4 regions of the Paenibacillus sp. FSL H7-0737 genome follow, and region 4 is predicted to be linked to each of the others. Evidence: predicted binding sites of a transcription regulator. Region 4 holds the regulator's gene; each other region holds the start of a gene.
What was found. Region 4 encodes Rex, which represses fermentation and respiration genes when NADH is low (regulators of the CRP and FNR family bind a similar motif). Its sites were predicted from a motif close to TTGTGAAATATTTCACAA; they were not measured.

Region 1 (4,714 bases), 2.0 Mb from region 4:
AAATATTATATTAATTACTTGGAGGAATGATCTATGAATCTGTTTCAGATGGGATCAAAGCCGCTTGGGACCGAACGAATCACAGCATTTTTAGAGGATAATTATGTGAGTATCGGATATCCCGGAATAGGGGATTTGGAGAACATCAGTAAAGTGGAGCTCCGTGATCGGATGATTCATGCATACCAATACAGTGAGTTGGAGCTTACAGAACATATACAAGCCATTCAACTCTTTGTACATACGATGCAGGATGGCGATTATGTGCTGGTGTGTGATGGCGATTGGGTACATCTAGGAGATCTTGGCGATTATTTTTACAATGAATTATTTGACGCGCCAGACATCGGTACATGCCATCGACGTGGTGTAACTTGGCTGAAAAGTCTTCCTATAACCGATCTAAACGCAGGGATAAAAGAGTTTCTTAGCGATAGTGGAGTGGTCAAACAGTATAAGGGGCCGATGCCTAGTGCTCGTGTGGATCTGTGGATTACAGGTTCTTCTGATTCAGAGCAAGCGGTGAGTAATCGAATGCATGTGGATGAAGAGACATTATCAATGGCGCTCGATATTTTGAAGGAAGCTCTTGTTAGTGAGAACGCCGAACGACGGGAACGAGCAGCAATTGCAATTCTTCAGTATGCTAAGTAGTGAAGAAAGATTTAAGCTCCACATCCTTAGTAAAAAAGCGTTCCATCCGAACTTCAAATATCGGATGAAACGCTTTTGTTATATCTATCGATATCTACCAATAACCCTCAGATAAATTCAACGAATTCATTGACCGGTTTACGATAGCCACGTGGTCTGATTTTATGTTTCTTGTCTTTGCCGATAGTGATCAGCATAACAGGTACCATATGATCGGGTAGATTTAAAGTGGATTGAATTGCTTCCGGATCAAAGCCGATCATCGGGCAGGTATCCCAGCCTTTATCTTTGGCAATCAGCATGAAGTGCATGGCAGAGAGTGAAGCATTCCGAATAGCCTCATCTCTTTGGAAAGCATCATTTCCTTTGTATGCATTGTTAATCGTTTCTATCTCTGCATCATAATCCTCTTGACTCATAGCCCCTAAAGCTTTAAGTCCTCCGAAGATTTCTGGGGCTTTCAGATAAGCATTCTTATCCCCGAGTACCACTATTACCGCTGAGGCGGAGTGGATTTTATATTGACCGTAAGCCGCTTTACGAATCTCATCTTTTAAATTCTCATCAGAAACCACTTTATAATTGGCATGTTGAAGATTATATGCAGATGGAGCCAATCTGGCGTAAGAGAACATTTCCTCTAGTTCATTCTGAGGGATCTTCACCCCTTCAACAAAATTCATAGCAGACCTGCGGGATTCAATCAAATCTGTAAAAGCGCTCATGAGTTATTCCTCCATATGTTATGTATTTGCTTGTTAATTATAAATAAGTGATATTTATAAATGAACTAACTATTAGTTACTAACTCAAAATAGCACAGTTAATTATATTCGTCAATGATTAAATTCACTTCATTTACATTCAGCTCTCTAAGTACTTTGGAATGTCGAAGAATAATTACTATGTTGTAAAATATTGGGATGTAAATTAGGATATTAGGATACGAAAAATTTAAATTGCTTTTATTAATGAAAGGGTGGGAATGTTGAACGATACTAGAGAGCAGTTGATAATTGACTTGCAAAGAATTGAAGAGAACGATTACGAGCTTAGAAGTGGGGAGCAATTAAGGGATTATGTGAAATTGATGCTTGAGTACATAGGAGATCCACAGCCGAAGCTACGAGATGACTTGATCTATTCCACCTTCTACAAATGGGTTAACGAGAAACAATGGTTTAGTGATGCGGAGCTTCGTGAACTACTTTTGATTCTCCTTGACGAGCAGCATTTGTTCTATCACATTGGCAGCAAAGAAGATCAGGCTGTGTTCACAAGAACGTTTTCGGTACTGATCGTTGCGCTGATTCTTCAGCGGCACAGGGAACAGGCTTTTTTAGCTAGCGCAGAGTTTACAAATGTGAAGGAAGCGCTGATTAGATATTATGAGGAAGAACAGGATTTACGAGGATTTATGCCTGAAGAAGGCTGGGCTCATGCTGCAGCCCATGGCGCAGATGCCTTGGATGAACTGGTACTCTGCTCGGAGAGTGATGCTGCAATAAGAGAAGAGGTTTTGGCAGTCATCCAAAGGATGCTTTACAACGATCAGCACATATTTAGCGACGAAGAAGATGAACGGATCGCTACGATTGTAGCTACAATGATAGATCATCATTTACTTCCACAACAATCTATTGTCGACTGGATTCGCAACTTGGAGCAATGTGGGGGGTGGCCGAGAAGCCGTGGCCAGTACGTTGCTCGTGTGAACACCAAAAATTTCGTTCGTTCTCTGTATTTTAGATTGCTACCATTAAAGAACAATCCGGCAATGGTCGAGGTTTTATTGAAAGCGGAGATGAATTTGAATAAATTTACACAATAAGCATTTAATCATCTATGCATGTATAAAAAATATCGAAAATTATGACTAATTTATTTTAATGTAATAAAAATCACAAAACTTTAGAAAAAATCAAAAACTTTGTGACATTTATAACTTGATAAGTGCTATAATAGAAATATGGCGTTATAAGTTTTTATTTTTTTATTACTATTAAGCAGCAAAGCTTATTTGCAGAGGAGATTCGGATATGTCAGAAACAATCACTCAAACACAACCTGAGCAAGAATCACCAAAATTAGCTGTCACTCAAGAACAAATGAATGTTCTAGAGCAGCTATTGAAGCCTGAAGTTCAGGAGTCGTTAACTGTCTTAGTGGAACAGTTGCCAAAATTAACAGAGCTTGTCGGCGTGCTCACAAAGTCATATGACTTTGTTCAAACTGTTGCTGCGGATGAAGTCTTGAAAAGTGATACGGTAAGTGCAATAAAAGAACTTGCTGAACCAGTGGTGCATTCGGCGAAGAATATGGCAGCTACAGTGATCGAAGCGCAAGATCGTGCGAATGAAAATAGCGATGTGATCGGTGTATTTGGTCTTATGAAGATGATGAAAGATCCACAAGCACAGAAGCTTTTCCGTTTCGTAAATGCTTATCTTCAAGTTGCCGGCGAACGCAGTCAACAGAAATAATATTTTTTATATCTCATTCGTAAGGACGGAGGAAACATCATGTCTAAACATATTGTCATTCTAGGAGCAGGTTATGGTGGTCTACTAAGCGCCTTAACTGTACGCAAGTACCTGAAGAAGGACGAAGCTAAAATTACAGTCGTTAATCAATATCCTACACATCAAATTATTACAGAATTGCATCGTCTTGCAGCGGGTAGTGTTGCAGAAGGTGCTGTTGCTATGCCATTAGCTAAGCTTTTTGCAGGTAAAGATATCGACCTGAAAATTGCAAAGGTGAATTCTTTTTCTGTTGAAAATAAACAAATTACACTATCTGATGGTGTGACATTGTCCTACGATGCTTTAGTTGTGGGTCTTGGAAGCACTACGGCTTATTTTGGCATTCCAGGTCTTGAGCAATACAGTATGGTTTTGAAATCGGCAGCAGATGCTAACAGAATTCATCGTCATATTGATGAGCGTATCCGTGAATATGCGAAGTCTAAAAATCCAGCGGATGCAAGCATCCTAATCGGTGGCGGTGGCTTAACAGGTGTTGAACTTGTTGGTGAAATCGCTGATGTGTTGCCAACACTCACTAAGAAATATGGCGTGGATCCTAAAGAAATTAAACTGATGCTGGTTGAAGCAGGCCCTAAGATTTTACCAGTATTGCCAGATGCATTGATCGAACGCGCAGTGGCAAGCTTAGAAAAACGTGGTGTTCAATTCTTGACAGGACTACCTGTTACGAATGTAGCGGATAATGTCATTGACTTGAAAGATGGTCAAAAAATTATTGCTAACACCTTCGTATGGACTGGCGGCGTACAAGGAAATCCACTGATTGGTGAGTCCGGTCTTGAAGTGAACCGTGGTCGTGCAACGGTAAATGAATTCTTGCAATCCACATCACACAAAGACGTATTCGTTGCTGGTGACAGCGCCGTTGTCTTTGCCGAAGATGGTCGTCCATATCCACCAACTGCACAAATCGCTTGGCAAATGGGCGAATTGATCGGGTACAATCTTTATGCATACTTGAAGGATAAATCATTTGAATCCTTTAGTCCGATCAACTCAGGGACGCTTGCGAGCTTAGGTCGTAAAGACGGTGTAGCCATCGTTGGTGCTAGCTCAACTCCGCTAAAAGGATTGCCTGCAACCTTGATGAAGGAAGCAAGTAATATTCGTTACTTGTCACACATTAAAGGATTGTTTAGCTTAGCTTATTAATTGTATTATTGGAAAACCTGCTCTAATTTGAGCAGGTTTTTTTGTTGATCTCTAGTGGTTTCTACCATGAATTGTTAATGATTGTCCTAGTACGTAGTATTCATTTTTGATATACTATATTGGCTAATATTAACAGGGGAAAATAGGGGAGGATTACGTGATGTTATTCCGACAAAACGATGTCATTCTGTTTCAAGGCGACAGTATAACGGATTGGGGTCGTAATTATGATGATGCTTCATCGCTTGGTGTAGGTTATGCATTGATGGTCGCCGCTCGTCTGGGGCATTTATATCCTGAGAAGAATCTTACGTTCTATAATCGTGGAATTAGCGGCAACCGTGCAGTAGATTTGCAGG
Region 2 (4,714 bases), 170 kb from region 4:
TGATGAGAAGGAAACGCCATATCACTATAAATCGCCACGTCTGCTTCAAAGTTATTTAATTGTTCCATGACTTCATGAGAATTTGCAGTAGAGATCTGAATTTTAACCTCCGGAAAAGATTGTTTGTATAATGATGCCCACCGGGGGATGAGTATGCTTGTGGCCAGGTAATTGCCTGCAATCCGAATATGGCCCGCAGGAAATTTATGATAATCCTCAATAATCTGCTGTACCTGTTCACCCATAGCAAATAACTTTTCAAGTGGTTCGATCAGTTTTCTCCCAATCGGTGTTAGCACCATTCTCTTTCCTATGACCTCTAATAATACGATATTATTCTCCCGTTCAAATTTGCGGATCTGCGCTGATATAGCGGGTTGACTAATGTGCAAACGTTCGGAGGCTTTGGTCACACTCCCTGTTATCGCAACATAATAAAACAATTTTAATACATGATAGTTCATTCTGATTTCTTCCTAACTATATAAAATAAAATCATATTTAACGGACCTTCGGCTTTCTTATTATAACTATACATTATGAATATTAACTATTATATATTGTTTATTTATAATTATTTATCTTATACTTACAACTATTCAAAAGGGAGGTTTCGTTAATGAAGGAGACAGTATTATTTCTAACCCGTCACGGGCAGACCGAATGGAATTTGCAGAAAAGAATGCAAGGACATCAAAATTCAGCGTTAACAACCTTGGGTGAACAGCAAGCGGAATGGTTGAGAGAACGTTTGGAAGGTGAGAATTTAGGAGCCATTTATTCTAGTACTAGTCCAAGAGCATTGCATACTGCGCAGATTTTACGAGGAAATCGGAGTTTACCGATTCAACAGCAAGCTTCATTAATGGAAATTAACATGGGCATTTGGGAAGGAATGAACACAGATCAGATTGAACAAGAATATCCATTACAGTACACCCATTTTTTCACCAGACCTGATCTTTTTATTCCTCTAGCCCCAGGTGAGACCTATAGTCAGCTTGAACAAAGAGTAACGCCGACTATTGAGCGTATCATTAACGATAATGAAGGACATGAGGTACTTATTGTCACGCATCGGATGACCCTGAAAGTCATTATGGCTCATTTTCTCAATAAATCATTGCAGGAATTAGGGGAACTACCGGATATTCTCTCTACAGCATTGTGTAAAGTAACCCTAACTGACAACAATACAACTATCGATCTGTACGGCGATACTTCACATTATCAATAAATCCTTCTCAAAAATAAAAAAGGAAACTCCGATTTAAATGGGGTTCCCTTTTTAGACTTCAATTTTAAATTTCCACACTTTTGATTGTAAAGCTGCGGACCTTCATCCATTTTCCTGAAATAAATTCGTCAATTGTTTTCGTCTTCGGTCTAACACAAAAACGATGCTTGCTCCCTTTATCAAAACCAACTGCTTCAAAAATCAGGCCGTCACCTATTTGCTCCTTAAAGAACACTTGCTTAAGTCCCAATCTATTTAACATTTCAAGCTTTACACTTTCGATATATGTGCGTGAATACTCCTTAGACATATGTGTTCCTCCTAGTAGTGGTAGTAATATTATAAGTTCAATATTAAGAAAATCAACCGAAGATCACATAATCACAAAAAGAAAAAAGCCAACCCATAGTCTATGGATTGGCTTCTACTGTATAAGTTGATTACGAAATTATTTAACTTCTGTTGTTCCAGTCACTTTTCCATCAATAACAGCTGATGTTTTCAGATCTTCGCTCGCGAAGTAGAGGTTACCATCAATAGTGGCGGTTTCAGGCAGAGTAAAGCCTTTCGCTTCTACATAAACATCGCCTTTAATCGTTCCGCCTTCAACTTTCAAATTCTCACTTTGTACTGTAAACTTTGGTACGGTTAGTGTATAAGTAGCAGTGATCTTGTGATCAGCATCTTGCGAATAAAGGGCAATCTTACGGTAGATGTCGCCATCTGCGGCTCCTTTATTACGGAATTCTCCAGCTACAACAACCTCATCAGGAATCGTTACATCATTTAGAATCGCAACAATCCAGTTTCCATCTTTGCTAACAGCCTTAGTAAATGCATCTGCTTGATTCACAATCGAAGCTGTAGTGACAGCATCTGTCTGCTCAGCAGCCGGAGCTGAAGTTGCCGCCGAATTGTTTGCTTTATCCTCATTTGCTCCACAACCTGCCAATACTGCTACCGAAACCCCAGCCACTAAAATCATTTTAAATAGTCTCATTTTCGATTCCCCCTAATTTTGATTATGAATTAATTATATATTAAAATTCTTAATAATTAAGTGAATAATTTCACAAATTTGTGTCAGTATCTAAAGCGGTTTCACAGCGCGCTCTCTTCCCGATTAAGATTCGTTCCCATGAGCCACACCTCTTCTCGCTGACTGATTTAGCTTCTTATATCTATTTACCCAAATTATAAAAATGAACACAAGCATCATTTGCTTCTTGGTATAAAGTCAATCGTTGACTCTTTTCAAGTGTTAATGATAATATTTGGAAATAAATATCTCAGCAAGGGAGAAGTTTACTGGTGAAAAAGACTACAATGAAAGACATCGCGCTACAAGCTAATGTCTCCGTTGCGACTGTAAGCTATGTTCTGAACCGCGTCGATAACCAAACCATTCCTGAGAAGACCCGCAATCAAATTCTGTCACTTGCCGAAGAACTTCATTACATTCCTAATCTAGCAGCCCGTTCGCTTGCCAATAAAAAAACGGGATTAGTAGGGATACTTGTCAATCATTCTGCTTATATGCCTCCTTGGAAACTCTATGCCCAGTTTACCTTTATCCGTGCTTTGGAACAGCGTTTAACGGATGCCGGATATCATACGCTGTTATATTCTCTTGGTACTGACCATCCTTCTCTGAATATCATCGTCGAAAGAAAGCTCGAAGCCGTCTTTCTGATCGATGTACACGATGAATCCTTCTATTCGATTTCCAAACATTTTGTAGAAGGCATCCCTTTGATTTTGATCGACAGCATGATTGAAGATAAGCTGTTTAAGCAAGTTCTTTACAATTATCGTTCAGCTCTACAAAAGGTAATGCCGGAGGATCTTTCACAGGTTTGTTTAATTATGGAGAGCTTCAATAACTCCCTACTCACTAGCTTTATCCAAGACAATCTTCCTTTACCTGAGAAAGCAATATTCAAAGTTCAAAATATGGAGGAATTGAATACAATCTTATCGGAGGGGATTTACAAAGAGGCCATAGTTATTAATGAGTTTATCGGAAGTTGTGTTGAAAGATCCGGGGTATTCGCACGTCTTTCTGTTCTATGTACCTGTAATTGCCCAGAAATGCTTGGAGAAGACGTTCAGAAATTCATATTCACTGGGGATAAATCAGCCACTGCTTTTGAACTAATGGAGGAGTTATTACATCGTCCTGACTACTCCAAACAAGAGAATAATCGTTATTTTGTTGATTAATTTTTTTTCGATATTCACTTAAGCGTTTAAGTCGAGAGGAGATTTTCCAATGACAGATCCTGTATTAGCAAAACATGCATCCACCACCGATCAATTCTATCCAACCCTTTGGGGAAACCGGAGATTTATGCTGCTACTCAGCTCGTATTCCATTTCCTTGTTTGGAAATACCTTTCACAGCATTGCTTTAAGTTTATGGGTACTTCAGACGACCGGAAGCGCTAAAATGATTGCCATTATTACGATAATCAATTTATTGCTCAGTTCTTTACTCGGATCGATAGGAGGCACACTCGCAGACAGGATCAATCGCAGAACCATTATGTTAATCACTGATTTGATAAGCTGCGGTCTAGCAGTTACGCTTGCTCTGGCCATTTCCATGTCTTCTACATCATTCATTATCGTGGCCATATTAACGGGACTTACGACAGTCTCAGCATTATTCCAATCCCCTGCGTATCAAGCTTCAATTACCACTGTAGTTGGAAAAGAACATGTACAAAAAGCAGTCGGGATTCTGAACCTGTCGGAGAACATCTGTCGGACGATTGGGTATTCGGCTGGAGGTATTTTTGTAGCAAGTTTTGGAGCGGCAGATGCCATATTATTTGATGGAGCTACATTTTTCGTTTCCTTTCTACTAGTTCTTGCTGTCCGCTCCCTTCCACTCCCAAACCGAGTGAATACCGGACCTAAAGAAGAAAGAAAATTCACACAGGATCTTGCGGATGGCGTTCGTTATATTTGGAAATACCCCTTCGCCCGAGCAATAATCATCATGCTTCCTACGCTCACTTTGTTCTTTATGCCTTCACTGATGCTAACGCAAGTTATGGCCGTCAAAGTATGGAATTCTAGTCCCTTTCAGTTTGGACTCATGGAAGCCTGCATTCCTCTAGGTTATATGATTGGTTCCAGCATGATCTTGTTTCTCGGCTCCAAATTAAAGAATCGCGGCTTCTTTATCATGACTGGACTGCTGTGTCTGGGTCCCCTGTACCTCCTGTTATCGTTCGTCACTACTGCTAACTTAGCCATTCCCATCATTCTTCTAATTGGCTTTATGTTCTCATTCTGTACATTGTTGATAAATACCATCCTCAGACTGGAAGTTTCGGAGGATATACAAGGTAGAGTCTTCGGTGTACTTGGCTCCATTATGAGTGTAGCACCCTCACTTGGTCTTACAGCTGTTTCATTCCTGTCCGATCACTTCAGTCCAGCCCCTGTCATGGGTTCCATCGGAGTCCT
Region 3 (4,714 bases), 2.1 Mb from region 4:
TCAGTGCCACAATCGTCATTACCTTTAAAGAGTAATGTCCCGAAGCCGCATTGGTGATTGTCAAATTAAAGGCTTGATCGATTGAACTAATCATAACACGTGGGAACAATCCTACAAAGATAGAAGTTACGGACAATGCTATTACCGCTCCTGTCATACCAAAAGCATAGCCATCCTTCTTCTTCGTCATGAAATAACCCGATAATATAAACGCGATAATTCCCAGCGCTACTATAATCATAAGAACTAAACCACGTTGTTCGAAAATATCAGTCATATAATAAGTCATTACCACGAAAGCAAGCAATAAAGCCCCAAGTGGCAAAAGCAATCTTTGCGCCATTTTTCGAGCGCGAGCCTGTAGATCTCCCACTGTACGCAACGTTGTGAACATGAGACCATGTACCAAACAAAGAAGGACAACAGTCACACCAGCTACTACGGTATACACATTTACGATATCTGTAAAACCTGCGTACATTTGCATATCGCCATCAATCGGCAAACCTTTGATGAAGCTGGCGAACACCACAGCAAGGAGGAAAGGTGGGAGGAAGCTGCCGAAAAAGATACAAACATCCCAAGTTTTTTTCCAAGCTACTGAATCCCGTTTACCTCTAAATTCAAAAGCAACACCACGTGCAATCAAAGCTAATAAAGCAAAGACAAAGGGAATGTAAAATCCGCTAAACAACGTTGCATACCACTCAGGGAAAGCCGCAAACATTGCACCCGCAGCAGTAATTAACCATACCTCGTTTCCATCCCAGAAGGGTCCGATCGAGTTAATCAGAATCCGGCGCTCAGTGTCATTCTTAGCGAGAATTTGTGTTTCCATCCCTACGCCGAAATCGAAACCCTCCAGGAAGAAGAACCCTATAAACAGAACTGCAATGAGCACAAACCACAATTCATTAAGAGACATCATTGGGCGCCCTCCTCGTTATATGGATCATGCGAATCCCCGTGATCGTTATCCATCGCATAAGGACCTTTTTTAATCACTTTCATAAACAAACCAATTAGAACTAATCCGAGAATGGCGTAAATCGCTGTAAAAGAAATAACAGAGAATAGAACCTGACCACTTGTAATGTTAGGCGACACACTGTCTTCCGTTGTCATCAATCCGAATACCGTCCATGGCTGACGCCCGAATTCGGTCATGACCCAACCTGCTGTATTCGCAATTGGAGGAAGCAGTATTCCCCATAACATAAACCGCATAAACCAAGTGTTTGGACGGTCCATCTTTTTGCGCCACATTAAATACATTGCGTACATACCCATTACGATCATTAACGTTCCTGCTAGAACCATGATCCGGAAACTCCAGAATGTCGTACGTACTGGCGGGATATAGTCACCGGGGCCATAGGTTTGCTCATACTCAGCTTGCAGCTCAAGCATACCTTTAACTTCACCGGAAAATTTACTGTATGAAAGGAAGCTTAGCATATACGGAATTTGAAATTCTCCAGTACTTTCTTGCTTCTCAGGATCAATATTTGCCCATACGGTCCAAGGTGCCGGGTCACCACTCTTACCCCACAGTCCTTCGGAAGCCGCCATCTTCATAGGTTGAGTCTCAACCAAATACTGTGCTTGCGCATGGCCTGCCACGGCTACACCAATAGAAGAAATGATACCTACGATTGCTGCAATTTGAAAAGATTTCTTAAAGAAAGATACATCTTGTTTCTTCAATATTTTATACGCACTAATACCCGTTACGAGGAAGGCGCCTGTTGCATACGCAGCAAGAACCGTGTGCGGGAATTCAACCAGCAATTGTCCGTTCGTAATGAGCGCGAAGAAATCATTCATTTCTGCCCGTCCATTATTTATCGCAAATCCCACAGGATGCTGCATAAAGGAGTTCGCTGCTAGAATCCAGAAAGCGGATAACATCGTACCGAAAGCTACTAGCCAGATGGATAACAAGTGCACTCTTTTGGACACTTTGTCCCAGCCGAATATCCAGATGCCAATAAAAGTAGACTCCAGAAAAAAAGCTGCCAATGCTTCGACTGCAAGTGGAGCCCCGAATACATCACCCACAAAACGTGAATAATCAGACCAGTTCATCCCGAACTGAAATTCCTGCAAAATACCTGTAACTACCCCTACTGCAAAGTTGATGAGAAACAGCTTTCCCCAGAACTGTGCCATTCTTTTGTACTCTTCATTGCCTTTTCTAACGTACATGGTCTCCATGATCGCAATCAAGAGCGCTAGTCCGATTGATACCGGTACAAAGAAATAGTGGAATATTGTCGTCGACGCAAATTGTATACGCGACAGCATTACTGTATCCATATTTTTCCCTTCCTTCTCCCCTTTTCGTTAATTATATTGTGTCAAAAATTTAGACGTCATTTTGTGATAAATGTCACACAAAGGGGTACTTTTAACGGTGAAATTCAAATGATTTGTGACAAAAATCACAATTTACCTTAAAAAAAGCAAAAAAAATAAGACGGTTTGACCGTCTTGAAGTTGTTCACTGCTCTATAACAAGCTTGACTCATAAAGGCATTGGTTAGGTAATGGAAATACCCTTCTTCAGCGATTTGAGATCGCCATTCGAATTAAGCAATTGTGGTAGCATCTTCGTGCTGCGAACCATTGGAGAGTCACATAGACGGCAAGAAGGCGCATGTTCAAATGCGAAATTATCCCTCATCCATCCGTTGCATCCATCATTGGTACACGCCCAAATCGCGGTATTTTCTTCCGGTATTTCTTCCAAAGGTTTCTTCCGGTAGTTCATTGCCGTTCCTCCCATCCTGTAAGTCAATAGTGACTAACTAGATATAAAAAGACCGTCCCAACTTTCACAAGCTGGGACGGTTTCTTCTATTATTACAGTTTTACAACGTTTTCGGCTTGTGGTCCACGGTTGCCTTGAACAACGTTGAATTCAACGCGTTGGCCTTCGTCCAAAGTTTTGAAGCCGTCGCCAGTGATTGCGCTGAAGTGAACGAATACGTCGCTTCCGCCTTCAACTTCGATAAATCCGAATCCTTTTTCTGCGTTGAACCATTTAACTGTACCTGTTTGCATGTGTGTTACCTCCACAAATTTAAATTAATATGTTCTTTTTATCTTCAAACAAAGAAAAAATTCACACATTGAAAAAGGTTGTATTACCGAATATAACAGCCCTTTTCAATGCGAAAATTAGGGACTAAATGTATGATTGATATCATATTACCACACCTGATTAGCAAAGGCAAGCTGGCATCCGTATATATCCGTTTCTACCCTAATAAGTATTACCTTCCAATGTAAGGGTTGCCAGTCAGCCCAAAATTGATTAAATCAGCTTATAATTGCCATATTTATCAAAACTTTAGAAGAAATAGATCCCCGATAGCGATACAGAGTATCGCTATTTCAGGAAGCTCTACCTTCTCAACCGAAGGGGTAGTTCGCTCTACTTGTCATTACTGCTATATCATTATATGCCGACTTCCAGCATATTATTCCTCTGGTTTTTCAAGAAGTTTTACTGTAGTCTGATTAACTTTCCCATTTCGATAATAGGTAATCTTCAGATCCTCACCAATCTTCGTCTGATTATATAAATACTTGCGAAGGGAAAGCGTGGATGTAATAGGTTCATCATTAAATTTCGTAATTACATCATTGAACTGTATTCCCGCTTCTTGTGCAGGTCCAACAGCATCCAGAACGACAACCCCATCCTTAACATTGTTCGGTAGGTTCAGTTCCTTGCGTTGGTCCTCTGCGAGAGGAATGTAAGGATTGTTTAAATCTACCGAATATACGCCTAAGTAGGAACGGGCAATCCGCCCTTTCTCAGCCAGTTCATTAGCGGTATCTATCACATGGTTAGCTGGAATAGCAAAACCCAGCCCTTCTACACCTGCATCGGAGATTTTCATCGTGTTAATACCGATGACTTTACCATCCAGATCCACAAGCGCCCCGCCGCTATTGCCTTCATTAATTGCTGCATCGGTCTGAATGACCTCTTGCTCCCAATCATATACGCCGTCCTGATTCAAGGATACGGGAACCTTCCGTTCAGTATAGCTGACAATACCTGAAGTCAATGTGTCACCAAGTCCCAACGGGTTTCCGATGGCAATGACCGTTTCACCTAGACGAAGCTTCGAGGAATCCCCGAGCTCTGCGATTGTATTGATCCCTTTGGCATCAATAGAAAGGACCGCGATGTCACTCACTTTATCCGTTCCAACGAGTGTAGCTTTACGTGTCTCGCCATCTACTGTTACGACTTCAAGATTGCTAGAGTCTTCGATGACATGGTTATTAGTAATGATAAATGCTTTATTATCTACCTTTTTATAAATCACTCCAGAGCCTAATGCTGACTCATCCAGAATGTTCAATTCTTTATTATCTTCTTTATGGTTGATAATGCTTACTACTGCAGGACGAACCGTAGCAGCGGCTTGAATGATACGGTCAAACGGATCTCTGCTTGGGGCAACCTCCCCAGTTGTTACTACCGACTTCGGGGCAGTTTCGTGACTCATTTGTCCAGTAAGCATACTGAATAAAAAGACTGCCACCACAGCACTGATTAAGGAGCAGACGGCGGATATTTGCCAAGTGGATAAGCCCTTGCGCGATCTTCGCACAGAATGCTTGCGGTTAGCAAATGATCCCTTTGATGCTTCATCCCCTCTGGACCGTGATACTTTAGTTGAATAGAAATCGT
Region 4 (4,714 bases):
GAACCATAAATGGTCCGCTTGTTTCTCTTATAATGCCTTTGTTTAATTTAACGGCTAGGTAAACTGTAACCTTCACCCATTCGAGCCCCATCCGAGAACCGATAAAATTGATAATAATATCGACCGCTTTGTTTATAAAAAAGCTGCCAAGCATACTCCCCGTTATATACTCCTGGCAACAACCGCTCAATGCTGATGTCCGGAAGATCGGCTTTTATAAGGCTACGCATTTTCGCTTCAGAGGTTCCTTTACTTAGTTCTTCAGCATATACTGCGTCGGTTCCTTCAGCAAACTTCCCATCTACAGTAAAACGTACCCAAACCATCAACTCGGTCCCGGCTTCATTCTTCCCTGTTAAGACCCAGTACACCGCATTTTTATCCCACACGGATTTCTGCGCTTTGGTTACCTCTGTCAGACCAGCACTGGTTTTAGCGACATCCTTAGCGATATCTCGCTCGTTCCATTGATCTTTCATAATATAAGCATAGAACTGGATAAGTCCGAACAGAAGGAGCAGAATCAGAACTGACCCCAGGAGGATCCATTTTTTCCTTTTCTTCAAGGTACAGCTCCCTTTCTAGTAATATATCTTTTTTGATTATATAACACACCTGTGTGTTTATCCAAAGTTTCATATCCAATTCAATGATCTAATTATCAGAAACACAAAAGGCTGTAACTTTGCAATCGCAGAAAGTCACAGCCTTTCAGTTATTCGTTATGATCTTAGACTACCGTTTAAGCAGTCCATCAAATGATTCTTGCGCCTTACGACGGATTGCTTCCTCATCTAGCGTTACACATTCTCCATGTTTTACAACCTGTTTACCATTCACCCATACATGCTCAACATCCTTGGCACTGGCAGAGTATACAGCATGAGACAACAGATCTGTGTGTGGTAGCAAATGCGGCTGGTCTATATCAATCGCGATAAAGTCCGCTTTCATGCCAACAGCGAGTCTACCCACATCATTTAAAAAGATAGACTTTGCGCCATACTCTGTAGCTATACGCAGCGCTTCCGGAGCTGGAACAGCCGTCGGATCACCACTTACACCTTTATGGATGAGGGCTGCAAGACGCATCTCTTCAAACATATCCAGGTTATTATTGCTTGCCGCACCATCTGTACCCAGTGATACCTTCACACCAGCCTTTAGAAGATCCGTAACCCGAGCCACTCCACTAGCCAGTTTCAGATTACTTCCTGGGTTATGAGACACGCCTACATCATGACGAGCCAGTATCTCGATCTCTTCATCATTCAAATGAACGCCATGTGCAACAATAGACGGACGTGTGAACATTCCAAGCTTCTCTAAATGCGCTACAGGCCGAAGTCCGTAATCCACCACATTCTGCTCCACTTCGCGTTTGGTCTCGGACATATGGGTATGCATCGGTAAATCCAAATCATGTGCCGCTTGAACAAACTTAACAAAGAAGTCTGGTGGGCAAGTATATGGGGCGTGTGGCGAGATCATCGTCGTAATTCTACCATCAGCCTTACCATGCCAATTTCGTGCAAAAGAAATCGCTTCCGCAAGCTTGTGATTTTGTACTTCCTCTGGGCATAATCCGATTACACCTCTCATCAGTACGGAACGGATGCCTGATAATTCGACTACCTCTGCTACTCGGTCCATATGATCATACATATCCAAGAAGGTTGTAGTACCACCTTTTAGCATTTCCAGTACCGACAAGGAGGTTCCCCAGTATACATCTTCTCCAGTGAATTTCGCTTCCATCGGCCACATCTTCTCTTGAAGCCACACCTGAAGTGCTAAATCATCTCCATAACCACGAAGCAATGACATTGCCGCATGGCCATGTGTGTTTACCAGACCTGGCATAAACAGCAGACGACTGCCATCAACAACTTGCACATCATCTTCCATTAAAGGCTCTTCTTTTCCTATGTAAGTGATCAAATCATCTTCAATAGTCATATATCCATTCAGAACCGGCTCATCCGTTCCCGGAATAAGAAAACGCCCGCCCTTAATAATCGTTTTACTGCTCTTCATTTCCGATTTCTTCCTTTCCGTCTTTCAAATAATAAGCAAGGCTTTGCAAATCCGTTGTAAAATCGGCAGCATGAACCCGGATATTCGATGGTGTTTTTAGAATCACTGGTGCAAAATTCAAAATCGCCTCAATGCCAGACTCAATGAGAATATCTGCTACATTCTGCGCTTCTGAATCAGGCACAGTAATGATCCCAATTCGAATACCTTGCTCACGAACCGTCTGACCAAGCTCCTCCATCGGCTGAACGGTAAGAGAGTTGATTTTCCGCCCTACCTTAGGTGCATAGGAGTCAAATATAGCGGTAATCTTCATAGTATCTTTCAGATAAGCATTGTAATTAGATAATGCATGTCCAAGGTTACCGGCACCTACTAAAGCCACATTCAATTGTTGATCCAGCTTCAGAATATGACGGATTTTTTCAATAAGATAAGTTACGTCATACCCGATACCTTTTCTACCAAAGTCTCCAAAATAAGCTAAATCTTTACGAATTTGAGCAGGATTCAAATCAAGTTTTTGTCCTAGTTCTTGTGAGGAAACGGTTAATATTTCACGTTTCTGGAGATCATTCAAGAAACGCAAGTACACAGGAAGTCTGCGAACAACGGCTTCTGATATTTTATCCGATTTCATAATTTACCTCCTAATTTAAGTGATATTCTGTTCAAATCCTATCGAAATATCTGCACCTCGTCTCAAGGAAGAGCGGTATTCTTATACCGCCCTTCCTTGTAGAGTGATTAATAAGATTGATGACGTTCTTTTCAAGAAACGCCTCCGTCTTCCAACCACTCCGCTATACGAGGAACCATTTGATCCGTAAGCATATGCTCCATTTTCGGGCCAGGCAACGAATAGAGGAAATACTTCCCATAGTGAGATTCGATCACCCTTGTGTCATACACAATAACAATACCCCGATCTTGCGCTGTCCGTACCAGCCTCCCAAATCCTTGCTTGAAGCGAATAACCGCCTGAGGAACAGACAACTTCATGAACGGATTCTTTTTTTGGGCTTGTAATAACTCAGACTTCGCTTCCGCTAGGGGGTGGTTTGGCGGTTGAAATGGGAGCCTCACGATGGCCAAGCATGTTAATGCTTCACCTGGAATATCTACACCCTCCCAAAAGCTGCTTGTTCCTAACAGTACAGAAGCTGCACTGTCCTGAAAACGGCGGATCAGCTTGCTACGGCTGCCCCCCTCCACGCCTTGACCTAACACCGTGATCTCTTGTGAGGCTAGAGCCTCTTTCAGAGGATCGTAAACCTGGCGTAGCATCTTGTAAGAAGTAAACAGGACAAGCATCCGCCCACGTGTTGTAATAGCTGCTTCTGCTAGTGACTGTACGAGTGTATCGACAAATCGGGCATCGCCTACACTCCCCTTCACACTTGGGAAATCCCGCGGAATAACTAACAGCGCCTGCTCCCGATACTTAAAGGGAGAAGGCAGGAGTGATGTCATCAGACGCCCCTCTTCCGCAGCTTCATTAAGTCCGAGATTATCAATCATAAACTGGAAAGATTTATCCACAGAGAGTGTCGCCGAAGTTAGTACGATACTTTTCTTCTTGTCGAAAAACAGCTCCTTAAGCTGAGTACTAACATCAACAGGAACGGCATACAGCTGTAGCGATTTACTGCGATAATTTCCATTCGCCTCCAGCCAATATACTACATTCTCATCATTTAATCCCATAAAAAACCGTACTTGCTCACGTATAGAAGCTAAATCCTTAAATAAGCCGCTAATATCGGTAACTAGGCTATCTGAGGAGGATTGACCTTCTTGATCTCGCATCTCATTAAGCATTTTATCACCTTTACGGATAATTTCGCTTAATGTCAGATTCATAGTATTCTCTAAAGCAACCAATTCATCCCAATCTTTCGGTTTACGGGTAGGAAGTAGCCGCATGACTAACTGGCCGGCTTCTCCCGCCGCTGCATCGCTGCGTTCCGGCAAGAGGCTGAATAGTTTATCACTAAGCAGATCCCAGGTTTCTTTTACGGTAAGCAGGTCCGGATAGATTCTATCGATCACTCCGCTCCATTCAGAAGCTTCCTCACTGCCTGATGACTGAAGCATTTGGCGAAGTGTAGGAAGTTGGCCATTTCGACTATCCTTATAAAGACGCGATAGTGTATGTGCCACCGTGAAATGCTTCATATGCATGCCTAAATGCTTGCCAGCCACGTCCTCCAGATGATGGGCCTCATCTATTACAAGATGTTCATAAGCCGGAAGTAGTTGATGCCCAGCCTTAACATCTGCGAAAAGCTTAGAGTGGTTCGTAATGACCACGTCTGCAATACCAGCTTCATGCTTAGCCCGATGATAATAACACTTACGGAACCAAGGACACGAGCGACCCAGACAAGAATCGGTATCGCTTGCCACCGTCTCCCAAAAATCTCCGCCACGCCCACTTAGATTGAGCTCTTCGTCATCTCCTGATTCACTTTGTGTCAGCCAAACGATCATCTGAGCCGCAGTAAGCGCATCTTCCCTCGGACTTATAAAGTCTTTTTTATTAATTTTATGTTCGAACTTACGAAGACACAAATAATGCCCTCTGCCCTTAAAAATTGCAGCTTTAAATGGAAAAGGAACTACCTGCGTTAACAAAGGAATATCACGCTCACGCAATTGATCCTGCAGATTAATA

Region 1: a site for Rex is predicted at 2,544-2,561, ahead of H70737_RS11145 (helical membrane plugin domain-containing protein). Genes of this name have one in related genera too.
Region 2: a site for Rex is predicted at 2,296-2,313, ahead of H70737_RS19605 (polymer-forming cytoskeletal protein). Genes of this name have one in related genera too.
Region 3: a site for Rex is predicted at 2,433-2,450, ahead of H70737_RS29325 (cytochrome ubiquinol oxidase subunit I). Genes of this name have one in related genera too.

Annotation. Positions count from the first base shown of each region.
Region 1 covers NZ_CP009279.1:2,621,088-2,625,801, forward strand. Annotated here, with positions in the region: gene H70737_RS11130 (hypothetical protein) at 34-654, shown strand; gene H70737_RS11135 (nitroreductase family protein) at 762-1,379, opposite strand; gene H70737_RS11140 (DUF2785 domain-containing protein) at 1,643-2,485, shown strand; gene H70737_RS11145 (helical membrane plugin domain-containing protein) at 2,694-3,137, shown strand; gene H70737_RS11150 (NAD(P)/FAD-dependent oxidoreductase) at 3,177-4,355, shown strand; gene H70737_RS11155 (SGNH/GDSL hydrolase family protein) at 4,516-4,714, shown strand, end outside.
Region 2 covers NZ_CP009279.1:4,471,475-4,476,188, forward strand. Annotated here, with positions in the region: gene H70737_RS19590 (LysR family transcriptional regulator) at 1-464, opposite strand, end outside; gene H70737_RS19595 (histidine phosphatase family protein) at 620-1,237, shown strand; gene H70737_RS19600 (hypothetical protein) at 1,302-1,547, opposite strand; gene H70737_RS19605 (polymer-forming cytoskeletal protein) at 1,686-2,237, opposite strand; gene H70737_RS19610 (LacI family DNA-binding transcriptional regulator) at 2,549-3,460, shown strand; gene H70737_RS19615 (MFS transporter) at 3,510-4,714, shown strand, end outside.
Region 3 covers NZ_CP009279.1:6,721,829-6,726,542, forward strand. Annotated here, with positions in the region: gene cydB (cytochrome d ubiquinol oxidase subunit II) at 1-928, opposite strand, end outside; gene H70737_RS29325 (cytochrome ubiquinol oxidase subunit I) at 925-2,319, opposite strand; gene H70737_RS29330 (cold-shock protein) at 2,543-2,773, opposite strand; gene H70737_RS29335 (cold-shock protein) at 2,866-3,066, opposite strand; gene H70737_RS29340 (S1C family serine protease) at 3,486-4,714, opposite strand, start outside.
Region 4 covers NZ_CP009279.1:4,642,460-4,647,173, forward strand. Annotated here, with positions in the region: gene H70737_RS20335 (cell wall elongation regulator TseB-like domain-containing protein) at 48-566, opposite strand; gene H70737_RS20340 (amidohydrolase) at 736-2,037, opposite strand; gene H70737_RS20345 (redox-sensing transcriptional repressor Rex) at 2,024-2,677, opposite strand; gene dinG (ATP-dependent DNA helicase DinG) at 2,809-4,714, opposite strand, start outside.